DNA from 3 places in the Streptomyces sp. AB3(2024) genome. Region 2 is predicted to be linked to each of the others. Evidence: riboswitches for the same ligand, from Rfam matches in the RefSeq annotation. Region 2 holds a riboswitch; each other region holds the start of a gene.
The links. Region 2 has a riboswitch for cobalamin ahead of ACEPPI_RS24070 (acyl-CoA thioesterase). Riboswitches for the same ligand answer to the same signal wherever they lie in the genome.

Region 1 (3,264 bases), on a different contig from region 2:
GGCCGGCCCGTCCTCGTAGGCATAGCCCGCCCCGGCCAGCTCCACCACCACGGTCACAGCCACAGCTCCTTCAGTACGAGGGTCCCCGCGACCAGGACGGTCAGCAGGGCGGCGGTGGCCGCGAGGAACCGCCAGGACAGCGCCGCTCGCGGGACGAGCACCCGCAGCGCGCCGTCGTAGCCGCGCCCGGCCAGCCCCTCCTGGAGCCGGCCCGCGCGGTCGAAGGCCCGGACGAAGGAGGTCGCCGCGAGCCCGGCCAGGGAACGCCACACCGCCGCCCGGCCGCTCTGCCCGAGCCGGGCCGCCTGCGCCCGGCGGACCTGCGCCATCGAGTCCAGCAGCAGGAAGCCGATCCGGTACATCACGAGGGCCACGTCCACCACGGGGGCGGGCACCCCCGCCCGCACCAGACGTGGCAGTACGTCCGAGACGGGGGTGGTGAACGCGAACAGGAGCACGCCGAGCGAGGCCGCCGAGGTGCGCAGCAGCAGCTCCCCGGCGTGCCGGGGTCCGTCCGGCGCCAGGGAGACGAATCCGGCGGGCCCGCCCAGCGACACCAGCAGCGGCAGCGCCCCGGTCACGCAGAAGCCGAGCGGCACCCGGAAGGCCCGCCACAGCTGCCGCCCCGCCACGCCGGCCGGGCCGAGCAGCACGGCCAGGGTCGCCGCGGCGACCAGCGGCCCGCCGGGCCAGGGCGGCAGGCACACGGCGGTGACGGTCAGGCCGAGTCCCAGCAGGGCCTTCTCCAGGGGGTGACGGCGCCGCCAGCGGCTGCCGTGCGCCGCCACGTCGATCGGCAGCACCGCTTACGACTCCGCCACGGTCGTGGTGGCGGACCCGGTGGCGGGCCCGCCCGGGGCCGCGGAGGCCGCGGCCGCCTGGGCGAGGCCCTGCCGGCGACCCTTGCGCACGCCGAAGTAGTACGCGAGCACGCCCGCGCCGAGCGCCGCCTGGAGGGCGAACAGCGCCGACTCGATCTCCCCGGACGGGGGTTCGTACAGCGGCGAGAACCAGGGCTCGTAGTCGGGCTTCAGCTCGGTGATGGCCGACTCCGCCTGCGCGTCGGCGCCCGCGAACGGCTCCTCCCTGCCGTCGCCGAGCCCCAGCGCGAGCGGGAGCACGGCCAGGGCGGCCACCAGGAACAGCAGCAGGGTGTTGATCTTCGCGTTGCGGGTCATCGGACCGCCGCCCCCTGCTGCGCGCCGGCCGCGCCGGTCAGCTTCGCGACCCCGAGCCGGACCAGGTCCGACCTGCTGGACTGCATCAGCAGGCGCATCACGAGCACAGTCAGCAGCCCCTCGCTGACCGCGAGCGGGATCTGCGTCAGGGCGAAGATCCCCGCGAACTTCTCCAGCGCGCCCGGGAAGCCGCTGCCCGGGTCCGGGAAGGCCAGCGCCAGCTGGACGGAGGTCACGCAGTAGGTGACGAGGTCGGCGAAGAAGGCCCCCAGGAAGACGGTCACCATCAGCGGCGCACCGGACTTCCGCAGCAGCCGGTAGACGGCGTAGCCGGCCCAGGGTCCGGCGATGGCCATGGAGAAGACATTGGCACCGAGGGTGGTGAGCCCGCCGTGCGCCAGCAGCAGGGCCTGGAACAGCAGGGTGATCGTGCCGAGCACCGCCATGATGGGGGGCCGGAAGAGGATGGCGCCGAGCCCGGTACCGGTCGGGTGAGAGCAGCTGCCCGTCACCGAGGGGATCTTGAGCGCGGACAGGACGAAGGTGAACGCCCCCGAGGCCCCGAGCAGCAGCGTGCTCTCCGGATGGGCCTTCACCTCGCGGGTGAGGGCGCGGACTCCGTGGACGACGAACGGGGCGGACGCGGCGCCCCAGGCGACCGCGTGCAAGGGGGGCAGGAACCCCTCGGCTATATGCATGGGTAGAGAGACCTCTCCAGCACCTCGTGGATGGACGACGCGCCCCGGCCGGTCTCCTGGCTCACGGGTACTGATGCCCTGGCTCCGCCTTCCCGGGGCCGTGCGGTCTCCCGCGCGGGCCCAGTGGCTTCCCGCAGGAGTAGAGCCGGACTTCCCGATCACAGTGGCGAGGGCCGCACCGGTTTCCCACCGGTTTCCCGAACACCAAGGCCAGCTGACCCTAGTCGCCGGGGCGGACCGGTAACAACCCGCCTCGATTCGGCCGTTCGGGTGGCCGGATCCGGTACGGGCGTCACCCGGCGCGGCCCGGACGGACGCGGTCCGCTGGCGGCCCCCGCCGGCCCCGGGAAGGGTGGGGCGCATGGCTGCCGACACCCAGGGCTTCGACTATTCGGACCTCTCCGCCGTCTACGTCAACTGCACCCTCAAGCGCTCGCCCGAGACCAGCAACACCGAGGGCCTGATCGTGAAGAGCCGTGCCGTCATGGAGGCGGCCGGCGCCCGGACCTCACTGGTGCGGGCCGTCGACCACGACATCGCGACCGGGGTCTGGCCGGACATGACCGAGCACGGCTGGGAGAGCGACCAGTGGCCGGTCCTCTACAGCCAGATCATGGACGCCGACATCCTCGTGCTCTGCGGGCCGATCTGGCTCGGCGACAACAGCTCCGTCATGAAGCAGGTCATCGAGCGGCTCTACGCCTGCTCCTCCCTGCTCAACGACCGCGGCCAGTACGCCTACTACGGGCGGGTCGGCGGAGCGCTGATCACCGGCAACGAGGACGGCGTCAAACACTGCGCCATGAACGTCCTCTACAGCCTCCAGCACCTGGGCTACGCCATTCCGCCCCAGGCCGACGCGGGCTGGATCGGCGAGGCCGGCCCCGGACCCTCCTACCTGGATCCCGGATCAGGCGGCCCCGACAACGACTTCACCAACCGCAACACGGCCTTCATGTCCTGGAACCTCATGCACCTCGCCGCCCTCCTCAAGCGCGCGGGCGGCATCCCCGCACACGGCAACCAGCGCTCCCTGTGGGACGCGGGCTGCCGCTTCGACTTCCCGAACCCGGAACACCGCTAGCGGTGCGGCGTCCCGGGCCGGGCCGCCGGGTTCAGCAGGTGTTCGGGTGCGCGACGTCCACCACGTACCGCTCGGGCGAGTGGAGGACCGAGGTGGTGAAGGCGGGCTTGGTGTCGAAGGCGGCGCCGAAGGTCACGTACCCCTCGTAGTCGCCGGTCAGGGCGAGGCCCTTGAGCTTGCTGAGGGAGATCTTCTGGAGCTTGGGGCCCTGGTAGACGTTCTGCCCCGCGTCGTCGTGACCGGCGGCGGGGTGCAGGCGGATCTCCAGGAAGTACTTCCCGGCCAGCGGGACGGGCTTGCCGGA
Region 2 (3,264 bases):
GGCTCGACGGTCACCGTCGTCACCACCATCCCCGTGGACGACTGCTGGATGCGCGACAGCGGCCCGGTCTTCCGTACCGACGGCGCCGGCGGACTGGACGCGGTCGGCCTGAACTTCAACGGCTGGGGCAACAAGCAGACCCACTCCAAGGACGCCCTGGTCGCCGGGCGGATCGCCTCCTACGTCGGCGTCCCGTTCACCGCCGCCGGCCTGGTGGGGGAGGGCGGCGCGGTCGAGCAGGACGGCGCCGGCACCCTGATGGCGACCCGCAGCAGCCTGGTGAACCGCAACCGCAACCCCAACGCGTCGCAGGCGCAGATCGAAGCCGCGCTGTGCGCCGCCTACGGCGCCTCCAAGGTGATCTGGTTCGACGGCGTGACCGGCCAGGACATCACGGACGACCACGTCGACGCCACCTCGCGCTTCCTCGCGCCCGGGAAGGCCCTCGTCCAGATGCCGTTGGCCTCGGACAACGACGCCTACGCCAAGGACGCGCGCCAGCAGTTCCAGGTCCTGTCCGGGGCGACGACCGCGGGCGGTGCCCGCATGACCGCCGAGAAGCTCCAGGGCCCCGACTACAACCTGATCCGCTCCACCAACCGGGACTTCCTCGCCTCCTACGCCAACTACTACGTGTGCAACGGCGCCGTCATCAGCGGCCAGTTCGGCGACACCCAGGCCGACGCGGCGGCCCGGGCCACGCTGACGCGCCTGTTCCCGGGCCGCGTCGTCGAACGGCTCAACATCGACCGCCTCGGCACCGGTGGCGGCGGCATCCACTGCGTCACCCAGCAGCAGCCGGTGCCGTAACGGCCCCACCGCCCGACGGAGCGCGGCGCCCGGCCCGCGACCCCGCGGCCGGGCACCGCGCTCACGCGCCCGCGCGGCCGCCGTGGAGACCGAGGTCCCGGCGGAGCGGATCGCGGTGGGCCGCGGGGCCCGGCTCGCCCCGCTATCCCTCCAGCAGGCCCGGGACCCGGCGCGGCCGCCCGTCGGCGTCGATGGCGACGAAGGTCAGGCGGGCGGTGGCGACTTCGGTGGCCGGGCTGGTCGTCGCGTTCCAGCGTTCCGCGGTGACCCGTACGGCGACGGTCATGGAGGTCCGGCCGGCGCGGTCCAGTGTGGCGTGGACGGTGAGGAGGTCGCCCGCGCGGGCGGGGGCCAGGAAGGTCATGCGGTCCACGGACACCGTCACGGCGGGACCGTCGGCATGGCGGCCCGCGGAGGCGGCGGCCGCGTCGTCGATCAGCTTCATGACCACACCGCCGTGGATGGTCCCGTAGAGGTTGGTGTCGTGCTCGCTCATGATGTGGGCGAGGGTGACACGGGAGTCGGCAGATGACTTGTGGGCCCGGGTGCCCGTGGTGATGTCCGCGGTCACGGAACTCTCCTTCGCGAGTCGTGCGGATGCGGTCCCGACGGGCCGGACGCGGACGCGCAGGAGCGGCGGGCCGCGCGAGGCGCCCGCTGCCGCCGGCCCGCCCACGAGGCCATCGGGATCTCCGTACGCGGTCTTCGCGTACGGGCAGCGGCAGGTCTTCGGACTCACGGGCACACCTGCCGGCACTCCTGCTTCCGCCGGCGGGCACCTACTGGCCGTCGCTTCCCAGGACCGTTGTCCGGTCCCAGTGCGTATGACGGCGGTCGTTCCCGCTCACCGCTGCGGGGCAGTCCCGGATTCCCACCGGGTTCCCTCTTGCGACGCATCCCGCCTGGCGGACGGGGCGAACCAGCTGCCCTCACACCTTAGGGGCGTCGCCGCGCCCCGCGCACGGCGCCCGGGGCACCACCGACCGCCGATGGAGCGCCGTTCAGTGCGGGCGCGCCCCGGTGGTGGGCGGACGGGGGAGTACCCGCGCGATGACGAGGGCTACGTCGTCGGTGGCGTCACGGTGACGCAGGGCGGCCAGGAGGCGGTCGCAGGTCGCCTCCGGGGGGAGATCCGGATCGGCGAGGAGGCTGAGGAGCAGGTCGAGGCGGTCGTCCAGGGCCTCGTCACGGGTTTCGACGAGACCGTCGGTGTAGAGGACCAGCCGGTCACCGGGCAGCAGGTCGAGGACGGTGGACGTGAACCCGGCGTCGCCGAGGCCGCCCGCGCCGAGCGGCACCCCGGCCGGAAGGTCGGCCAGCGCCGGCGCCTGCCCCGACCTGACGACGACCGGGGGCGGGTGGCCCGCGAGGGCGACGCGGCAGCGCGAGCGGTGCGGGTCCCAGGTGGCGTAGACACAGGTCGCCATGGTCCCGTCGAGTTCGGCGGTGATGTGGTCGAGGTGGCGCAGGACCCGTGCCGGGTCGAGACCGAGGTCCGCCAGGGTACGGGTGGCCGTGCGCAGTTGACCCATGGTGGCGGCGGCGTGGACACCGTGTCCCATCACGTCGCCGACCACGAGGGCGGTCTTGTCCCCGGGCTGACGGATCGCGTCGAACCAGTCGCCGCCGATCCCGCTGGCCGCCACCGCGGGCTGGTAGCGGTAGGCGATCTGGAGACCGGCGGCACGCGGCGGGGGGTGGGGGAGGAGATGTCGCTGGAGGGTCAGGGCGGTGTCGGTGGCGTGCTGGTACCAGCGGGCGTTGTCGATGGCGATGGCGGCGCGGGTGGCCAGCTCGCCGGCCAGGGTGACATCGTCCTGGTCGAAGGGGAGCGGATTGCGGGTGCGCAGGAGGCCGACGGCGCCGAGGACCTGTCCGCGGGCGGTCAGCGGTACGGCCAGGTAGGAGTGCGCGCCCTCCCGGCGGAGGAGGTCCGCGGCGGCCTCGTCGCGCGCGATGCGCGCCAGGTCCGCCCCGGTGATCCGCGGCACCAGGACGGGGCGCCCGGTGCTCACGCAGCGGGTGACCAGGCGCTCGGCCGGATACGTGGTGCGCTCGCCCACCGGGTCCGCGGCGCGGACGGCGTCCGTCCCGTAGGACGTCGCCACCGCGAGGGCCATGAAGAGCGCCTGCCCCGTCCGGGGTCCGGGCGTCGTCGCCACGCCGCCCCCCAGCACGGAGTCGAGGACGTCGACCGAGGCGAGGTCGGCCAGGTCGGCCACGACGAGGTCGGCGAGCTCGCGGGCCGTGCGCTCCAGGTCCAGGGTGGTGCCGACGGTCACCGACGCCCGGGCGATGAGGCCGAGGCGCCTGCGGGCCTCGGTGGCCTCCCGGGCCGCGCGGTAGCTGTCGGTGACGTCCACGACCGCCAGGGCGACACCGATCACCCGCCCGCCGGGGTCCTCCAGCCGGTAGTACGAGCCCGACCAGGCATGCTCATGGTCCGGGTCCGCG
Region 3 (3,264 bases), on a different contig from region 2:
ACGGTGAGTTCCACCGAACCCCCCGTCATCCGCCCACCACCCCCTCGCCGCGGCCGGACCTGCGCAGCATCCACAGGAAGAACGGCCCTCCCACCAGAGCGGTGACCACGCCGACCGGTATCTCCTCGGGCGCGGCCGCCGTACGGGCCAACAGGTCGGCCAGCGTCAGGAACACGGCCCCGCCCAGCGCGGCGACGGGCAGCAGCGCCCGGTGCCCGGCTCCCACCACCATCCGGGCGGCGTGCGGAACCATCAGCCCGACGAAGCCGATCGCCCCGCTGGAGGCCACCAGCACCCCGATGACGAGGGAGGTGAGCACGAACGCGGCGGCCCGGAACCGGCCGGTGTCCAGCCCGAGGGTGTGCGCGCCCTCCTCCCCCGCGAGCAGCAGGTCCAGGGGCCGGGCCAGGGTGACGAGCACACCGGTCCCGACGAACAGCGCGGCCGCGGGCAGGGCCAGTTCGTCCCAGCGGGCCCCGCCCAGGCCGCCCAGCGTCCAGAACAGCACCGAGCGCATCTGGTCGGGGCTCGCGGACAGTACGAGCACCAGGCTGGTCAGGGCGGAGAGCACGTACTGCACGGCGACTCCGGCCAGGATCAGCCGGCCGGTGGTCATGGTGCCGCCCCTCCGGGCCAGGGCGTAGACGGTGACGAGCGCGGCCATCGACCCGGCGAACGCGGCGAGCGGCACCCCGGCCCCGCCCGCGACCCCTGCGGCGCCCGCGCCGGCGGCCGTACCGAAGACGATGACGAGCACGGCCCCCGCGGAGGCGCCCGAGGAGGCGCCGAGCAGGAAGGGGTCGGCGAGCGGGTTGCGCACGAGGGCCTGGAGCACCGCGCCGGCGACGGCGAGTCCGGCGCCGACGACCGTGCCGAGCAGGACGCGCGGCATGCGGACGTCCCACACGATGGAGGCGAAGGCTCCGCCCTGCGCGTCCGGTCCGGCCAGGACGAGGTCGAGGACCCGGCCGGGGGCGATCCGTACGGGCCCCAGGGCGAGCCCGGCCACCGCCGAGGCCGCCAGAACGGCGGCGAGGATCAGGAGGACGGCGGCGGTCCGGCGGCGCCTCACGCGGCGTCGGGGTGCAGTTGGCGGCCCAGGGACTCGACGGCGTCGGCGACGCGTACGCCGAGCACGGCGGAGGAGAGCGGCAGCACGACGAACCGCCGGTTCTTGACGGCGGGAACCTGAGCCAGCGCCGGGTCGTTGAGCAGGCGCTGCTTCTTGGACTCCACGGTGGTGCCGCCGTAGTCGTAGATGAGGACGACCTCGGGCTTGCGCTCGATGACCTTCTCCCAGGACACGTCGCCGAAGGTGTCGTCGAGGTCGGCGAAGACGTTCGTGCCTCCGGCGAGGGTGACGATCTCGTTGCCGATGCCCTTGCCGCCCGAGGTGAAGGCGGAGCCCTCGCCGGAGTCGTAGACGAAGACGGGCGGCCTCGGCGCGTCCTTCAGACGTGCGGTGACGGCGTCGACGCGGCGCTGCTCGTCCTCGACGAGGGCCGCTCCGCGTTCGGGCACGCCGAAGGTCCGGGCGACCTCGGTGATCTCGGTCTTCAGCTGGGCGAGGCCGACCGGGCCCCGGGTGCAGTACTCCACGCTCAGCCGGGAGCCGATGCCGGACCGGGCGAGCCCTTCACGGTCCCGGCCCTGGCCCTTGTCGAAGGCGCTGGCGTAACCGCCGTACACGAAGTCGGGGTCGGCTCCGAGGAGCACCTCCTTGGAGGGGTATTCGCCGGCCAGCACCTTGATCTTGTCGTAGGCGGGCCGGTAGGCGGGGAGCACGGAGTCGTCGAGGTAGGCCGTGCCGACCATCCGGTCCTGCAGTCCGAGGGCCAGCATGATCTCGGTGGCGTGCTGGTTCATGGTGACGGCCCGCTCGGGCGGGGCCTGGTAGGTGCTGGTGACACCGCAGTTGGTGACGGTGTACGGGAACCCGGGCGCGGGCCGCGCTCCGGGGCCGGGCCGGGCCGCACCGGCGGGTCCGTCGGCCGGCCCGCCGCACGCGGCGAGCGGAACCAGGAAGGCGAGGGCGGCGATGGAGCGCAGGGTTGCGCGGGAACGCGACATGGCGAGGCCTCTCCGGGGGATCCTCGTCCCCGGTCGAAGTGAAGAGGCGGCGCGTCAGTGTCTGACTCCCGGGGCCCGCGGGTGGGCGGAGCTCCGGTCACAGTGGCGGGACCGCACCGGATTCACACCGGTTTCCTGTCCTGCGCCGCCTGGGACAACCCGCACAAGTCTGCCAGATGCCCCCTTTCCCCCGAACGGGGGTCCACAGGTCCAACGCAGCCGGCCGCCACCGCGCTCCACGCACGAACGGCAGGGGACGACAGGAGTCGCGCCTGTGACCCGACCCGCGGTTTCGCAGACCGCTGCCACACTGTTTCCGAGCCTGCTCCGACCTCGACTGAGGCGACTGCCGCCGATGCGACCCCCAGGGAAGGGTGACGAGCCGGATCGCGACACTCCGAACAATCCTGTAGAGCGCTGCTGTTGGAGGCCTGACCGTTCCACTGTTCCGGAATCCCCCCTGTCATATGCCTACCGTCGCCCCGCCTGCGGGTCTACGGTGCTGTCACCGGACCATCCCGGGCCGGCGCCCCCCCCGGCTCCCCACGGGAGGGGCGCCGCGCGCCTGGTGCCAGACATCAGCGGTCCACATCCCGGACCCGCCGACGGGTCGGGGTGCGCTGCTACTGCGGCCATCCCTCGTCGCTCATGCACTGCCGGAACGCCCGGTCCCTCTGTGTCGCCGTATACCCGTTGGCGAGCCGGTCAAGGGTCGCGTCGCCGCTGCCCTGCCCATCAGGCCAGGCCCGGGCAGCCTGCTCAGCGCAATGCGCGTGCGCCTCGAGCCGGGTCGCGGCCACGGCTCGGCCGTTTCCACCGCCACGCTCAGTGTTCACCGCAGAGACCGCGTCGCGCCCGTCCCCGCCGGCCGTCCCGTTCGGGCCTTCAGGCCCTTGCGGACCCTGAGGGCCGAGCACGATGGGATACGCCGAGCATCGCGTCCGGTCGGCGGCAAGTGCCGGCATCGGCGCCCTCGGCGAGGCCGCGGCGTGCAGCCTGCGGGTCGGCAGGGTTGCAGCGGGTCCGGGTATCCCGGCGCGGTGATCAGGCCCCGGTTCCGCCCCACAGGTCGCGCATTCGCAGCCGCTCCGGGACCCGGAGGCGGGCGGGGCGAGCGCGGGGATCGGACTCGCGTTTCGCTTCCACGTTCCGGGTCCGGCCTCGCTGTCAGTGGTGGCGGATAGCGTGGACGTA

Region 1: linked by a shared signal. The riboswitch ahead of ACEPPI_RS01350 (energy-coupling factor ABC transporter permease) and the one ahead of ACEPPI_RS24070 (acyl-CoA thioesterase) in region 2 are both predicted to bind cobalamin.
Region 3: linked by a shared signal. The riboswitch ahead of ACEPPI_RS37155 (ABC transporter substrate-binding protein) and the one ahead of ACEPPI_RS24070 (acyl-CoA thioesterase) in region 2 are both predicted to bind cobalamin.

Annotation. Positions count from the first base shown of each region.
Region 1 covers NZ_JBGWAB010000002.1:89,816-93,079, reverse strand. The annotation lists gene ACEPPI_RS01365 (energy-coupling factor ABC transporter ATP-binding protein) at 1-63, opposite strand, end outside; gene cbiQ (cobalt ECF transporter T component CbiQ) at 54-803, opposite strand; gene ACEPPI_RS01355 (energy-coupling factor ABC transporter substrate-binding protein) at 807-1,178, opposite strand; gene ACEPPI_RS01350 (energy-coupling factor ABC transporter permease) at 1,175-1,876, opposite strand; cobalamin riboswitch at 1,905-2,123, opposite strand; gene ACEPPI_RS01345 (flavodoxin family protein) at 2,238-2,960, shown strand; gene ACEPPI_RS01340 (hypothetical protein) at 2,992-3,264, opposite strand, start outside.
Region 2 covers NZ_JBGWAB010000067.1:9,345-12,608, forward strand. The annotation lists gene ACEPPI_RS24065 (agmatine/peptidylarginine deiminase) at 1-810, shown strand, start outside; gene ACEPPI_RS24070 (acyl-CoA thioesterase) at 953-1,381, opposite strand; cobalamin riboswitch at 1,513-1,749, opposite strand; gene ACEPPI_RS24075 (SpoIIE family protein phosphatase) at 1,812-3,264, opposite strand, start outside.
Region 3 covers NZ_JBGWAB010000176.1:1,230-4,493, forward strand. The annotation lists gene ACEPPI_RS37145 (ABC transporter ATP-binding protein) at 1-29, opposite strand, end outside; gene ACEPPI_RS37150 (FecCD family ABC transporter permease) at 26-1,072, opposite strand; gene ACEPPI_RS37155 (ABC transporter substrate-binding protein) at 1,069-2,070, opposite strand; cobalamin riboswitch at 2,105-2,248, opposite strand; tRNA gene ACEPPI_RS37160 (tRNA-Arg) at 2,322-2,405, opposite strand.